DNA from 2 places in the Microbacterium sp. ABR10 genome. Region 2 is predicted to be linked to the other one. Evidence: predicted binding sites of a transcription regulator. Region 2 holds the regulator's gene; the other holds the start of a gene.

Region 1 (2,447 bases), 830 kb from region 2:
CCAGCCCCGTCTGATGCTCGCTGTAGCCCGCGCGAGCGCTCTCGCGATCGGCTTCCTCGACGCCGCCCACATCGACGCGGCCGGCGTAGGTCGACTGCTGCGTCGAGTACGAGCGGAACGCGCTGAGGAATCCGATCTCGCCCGCCCCCGCATCGGATGCGGCCCGCACCAACTCGGTCAGGGCGCTCGCGGGAGCGGAGCGCAGCGCCGACTCCTCGAGCGCTCGGACGTTCTGCGGCATGACGAGATCACCGGCGCGGTAGTCGAGCGGATCGAGAGGGCGCTGCTTGTTGACGACGACCCACTCGCGGTTCGGATCCGACAGCGAGACGCACGGGGCGATTCCGGATGCCACCGCTTCGCGGAAGGCGCTTCCCCCACCGATCGCGGAGATGACGGCGGCGTCGTCTCCCGAGGCGAGGGCCGCGGTGACGGCGGGATCGTCGCACGGGGTGGCGGTCGCCGGAACGGCCGCGAGCTGCGGGACGGGGAGTCCCTCCGCGGGGACGGCGGGCGGGCCCTGGAACGCGGACGCCGTGTCGACGGTCGCGGTCTGCGCCACCTCTTCGCCCCCGCCCGCGGAGGCTGCGGCGCCGATCGCGACGGCTCCCGACGCCACGATCACCACCGCAACCGCGAGGACACCCGCGCGGCGGCGGCGCACGGCGAGCGTGCCGCCTCGGGCGGAGAGAAGGGCCTGGATGCCGACCGGTGCGCGTACGGAGGGGGCTCCGCTCTCCGCGCGGAGCCGACGACGCGTGGCCGGCTCGACCGGGGGCGTCACCGCGACTGCCGCCGTCGCGAGTCGCTCGGCCTCCGCGCGCGCGGCGCGGCGGGGAGAACGCTCGGGATCGGGGGGTATCACTCGACCCATTCTCTCGCCGGATCCTGAAAGCGGCGTGACCCCGCCCCGAACCCCGCGCGATGTTCCCCTCACGGACGATCGCGCTTGCGCTTTATTAGAACATGTGTTCGACTGTGTCGATGAGGTGGCAAGGTCAGCAACTGGGCGTCGACGACTCGGCCGCGCTCCCCGGCATGGAGCGTATGGACGGTCTGGTGCGGTCGGTGACCACGCCCGAGTTCGCGGGTATGACCTTCCACGAGGTGATGGCCAAGAGCGCTCTCAACCGCGTCCCCGGCGCCTCGGCGATGCCGTTCGACTGGACGGTGAATCCCTATCGCGGCTGCGGTCATCAATGCACATACTGCTTCGCCCGGAAGACGCACGAGTACCTCGACCTCGACTACGGCGCCGACTTCGATTCGCAGATCGTGGTGAAGATCAATGTCGCCGACGTGCTGCGCACCGAACTCCGTCGCGGGTCGTGGGCACGCGAACCCGTCATGCTCGGCACGAACACCGACCCCTACCAGCGCGCCGAGGGGCGGTACCGCCTCATGCCCGACATCGTCGGGGCGCTCACCGAGAACGGCACGCCGTTCTCGATCCTCACGAAGGGCACCCTGCTGCGTCGCGACCTGCCGTTGCTGACCGACGCCTCGCGCGAGGTGAAAGTGACCCTCGCGATGTCGATCGCCGTCTTCGACGACGCCCTGCAGAAGTCGATCGAGCCGGGCACGCCCAGCGCGGAGGCACGCCTCGACACCGTGCGCGCGGCGACGGCCGCGGGTTTCCGCGTGACGGTCTTCCTCATGCCGATCCTGCCGCACCTCACCGACTCCATCGCCGTGCTCGACGACTCCCTCGCGCAGATCCGCGCCGCGGGCGCGGCCCGCGTCGTCTACGGAGCCCTGCACCTCCGCCCGGGAGCGAAGGAGTGGTTCCTGCAGTGGCTGGAACGGGAGCGCCCTCACCTCGTCTCGTCGTACCGCGGTCTCTACCCCGGCGTGTCCACGAGCGCGCCGAAGGCCTACCGCGCGTGGCTCGGCAAACGCATGCGCCCGCTGCTGCGCATGCACCGGCTCGACGGCTGGGACGAAGACGAGCACCCGCGCGGTCGTCCGCAGCCGGGACTCGCCGCCCGCACGCCCGCGGGCAGCGCCCTGGGACCGATCCGCAGCACGGGGGTCACGGCATCCACCCGACCACGGGTCGCGCCCGCGAGCGAGCCCACGCTGTTCTGAACACACGGGGCCGCCCGGTCCCGGACGCGCGAAACCCCCGCCGCGTATGCGACGGGGGTTTCGATGCACGCGCTTACGCGGTGACGTTCGACAGCTGGCGACCCGAGATCTCCTCGATCAGGTCATCGCCGAGCTGCGCCGGCTCGAAGGGCGCCTGGATCTCGGCCCGGTCGAGCAGTTCGGTCATGCGACGCTGACGCTGACGGGTGATGAGGGTCACCACGGTGCCGGTCCGACCGGCGCGACCGGTGCGACCCGAGCGGTGCAGGTACGTCTTGTACTCGTCGGGCGCGTCGGCCTGGATGACCAGGTCGATGTCGTCGACGTGGATGCCGCGGGCGGCGACGTCGGTGGCGACG
Region 2 (2,447 bases):
TCCATCGCGCACCGGTGGCGCGCGTGAGGATCGGATACATCGAGTAGGTGGGCGCGAAGCCCATCGCGGTACGACCGGGACCGCCGAACGCCTGAAGGATGTGCTGCAGGACCTCGTTCGAGCCGTTGGCCGCCCAGATCTGCTCGGCACCCAGGCCGTGGCCCAGGTAGTGCGCGAACGCCTCGCGCAACCCGGTGAACTCACGATCGGGATAACGGTTCACGTCGCGGAGGGCCCGGGCGACGGCATCCAAGATGTCGTCGGCGACCTCCGATGGAACGGGATGCGTGTTCTCGTTCACGTTCAGCGCCACCGGGAGCGGCGCCTGCGGTGCTCCATACGGGGTCATCCCCCGCAGATCGTCGCGAAGAGGCAGGTCGTCGAGGCGTACGGTCACCTCACCCATCGTAGGCGGCGGGCGGCGCGGCGACTCACGCGGCATGGCCTGCGCGGAGCGGGCGTCAGTTCGCGGGGGCGTACTCGGCGGGGATCGCAATGCGCTGACCGGCCGCCACCGAACCGCCGGACAGGGCGTTGAGACGGGAGATCTTGGCGACGACGTCGCGGGGATCGGCCGCGGGCGCCAGCTCTTCGGCAATCGACCACAGGGTGTCGCCGCTCATGACGGTGACCTCGGAGAAGGAACCCGCGGGGGCCCCGGCGTCGTTCGAGGCCAGCGCGGCACCGCCACCGACGACCGCGACACCCAGAGCCACGGCGAGCGGCAGCGACACCAGGAAGGTGACGGCGCGGCGACCGCGCGGCGTGATGCGCAGGCGGGTGGTGGGGGTGGAGATGGCGATGCTGGTCATGGTGTGCTCCTCAGTGGGGAGAGATTCGCACCCCACCCTCGGCCGGGAGGGCGGGAGTGCGAATCTGTGTTCCGAATCTATCTTCGATACTGCGTGGGTGTCAAGACGACGTCTGTCGGAGACGAATCGAACGCGACACGCGTGAGCTTCCGTGTGATTCGCCTCGCCGACCGGATACGGTTTCGACACGGAGACCTCATCACCAACCTCCGACATTCGAATTTCCGCCGCCCTTCCCGCGGCGCGAGGGGAGCATCAGATGACCGACGCGACGACCGCCGGCCGCGACCGACCGCAGACGCGTCGGCGCAAGAGCCTCAGCGACAAGCAGCTCGCGATCCTCGAGGTCATCCAGCGTTCGATCGCGCGGCACGGCTATCCGCCGAGCATGCGCGAGATCGGCGACGCGGTCGGCCTGAAATCGCTGTCGAGCGTCACCCACCAGCTGAACCAGCTCGAGCTCAGCGGCTACCTGCGCCGCGACCCGGGCAAGACCCGCGCCATGGAGGTGCTGATCGACCTGCCCGGCACCGCCGCCGAGAACCCGGCTGACACCGCACCCTCGGTGGGCGACGCCGCCCTCGTGCCGCTGGTGGGCCGGATCGCGGCGGGCGTGCCCATCACCGCCGACCAGCAGGTGGAGGAGATCTTCCCCCTCCCCCGCCAGCTCGTCGGCAAGGGCGAGTTGTTCATGCTCAAGGTCTCGGGCGAATCGATGATCGACGCGGCGATCTGCGACGGCGACTGGGTGGTCGTGCGGTCGCAGGCGAACGCCGAGAACGGCGAGATCGTCGCCGCGATGCTCGACGGCGAGGCCACGGTGAAGACGTTCCGTCGCCGCGACGGCCACACCTGGCTCCTGCCCCGCAACACCGCCTTCGAACCCATCCTCGGAGACGAGGCCGTCCTGCTCGGTCGTGTCGTGGCGGTGCTGCGCGCGGTGTGACGCCATCGTCCACTCGCGGCGACACCCGAAGAGAGGGTCGCCGTCAGGTGTTCGGACGTTCTCCATGGCGCGAAACGGGGTGGACACGCGGCGCAGTCGGCATGACCGCTCGCGCAGAGAACGGCCTCAGACGTCGCCCGTGCCGCGTGTCGGAGGTGGTCCGTAGGGTGGGAGCCATGGCAGACACCCTCCCCTACGGTTCCTGGCCCTCGCCGATCACCCCCGAGTCGGTGGCGCAGTCGACCCCGCGCGTAGACGGTGCGCGAATGGTGAGCGACGAGGTGTGGTGGGGTGAGTCCGTCCCCACCGAGGCCGGGCGGGTCGCGGTGAAGCGTCGCCGCGCCGACGGTTCCGTCGAGACCGTCCTCCCCGCTCCCGCCAATGCCCGTTCCGCGGTCCACGAGTACGGTGGCGGCGCTTGGACCGCGTCCGACGAGGGCGAGCTCTACTACGTCGAGAAGACCGACCAGCGGGTCTACGCCCTGCGGCCGGGGGGCGGGGCGCGAGCCCTCACCCCGTCCGACGACACCGTGCGCCACGGCGGCCTGCTGTTCGAGCACGGCACCCTCCTGGCCGTGCGCGAGACGCACGGCGCCGAGCGCGTCCCGACGCGCGCCATCGTCCGCATCGCCACCGACGGTTCCGGAGCCGTCGACGTGCTCGCCGAGGGCAGCGACTTCCTCGCGCAG

Evidence for each region. Region 2 encodes LexA, which represses DNA repair genes until DNA is damaged. Its sites were predicted from a motif close to TCGAACANNTGTTCGA; they were not measured.
Region 1: the regulator LexA is predicted to act here: its motif matches at 961-976, upstream of ACXKZF_RS01685 (Rv2578c family radical SAM protein).

The regions. Positions count from the first base shown of each region.
Region 1 is NZ_CM173821.1:385,067-387,513, reverse strand. Features, by position in the region: gene ACXKZF_RS01690 (M15 family metallopeptidase) at 1-865, opposite strand, end outside; gene ACXKZF_RS01685 (Rv2578c family radical SAM protein) at 985-2,088, shown strand; gene ACXKZF_RS01680 (DEAD/DEAH box helicase) at 2,162-2,447, opposite strand, start outside.
Region 2 is NZ_CM173821.1:1,212,877-1,215,323, reverse strand. Features, by position in the region: gene ACXKZF_RS05480 (histidinol-phosphate transaminase) at 1-406, opposite strand, end outside; gene ACXKZF_RS05475 (LysM peptidoglycan-binding domain-containing protein) at 462-812, opposite strand; gene lexA (transcriptional repressor LexA) at 1,072-1,758, shown strand; gene ACXKZF_RS05465 (S9 family peptidase) at 1,935-2,447, shown strand, end outside.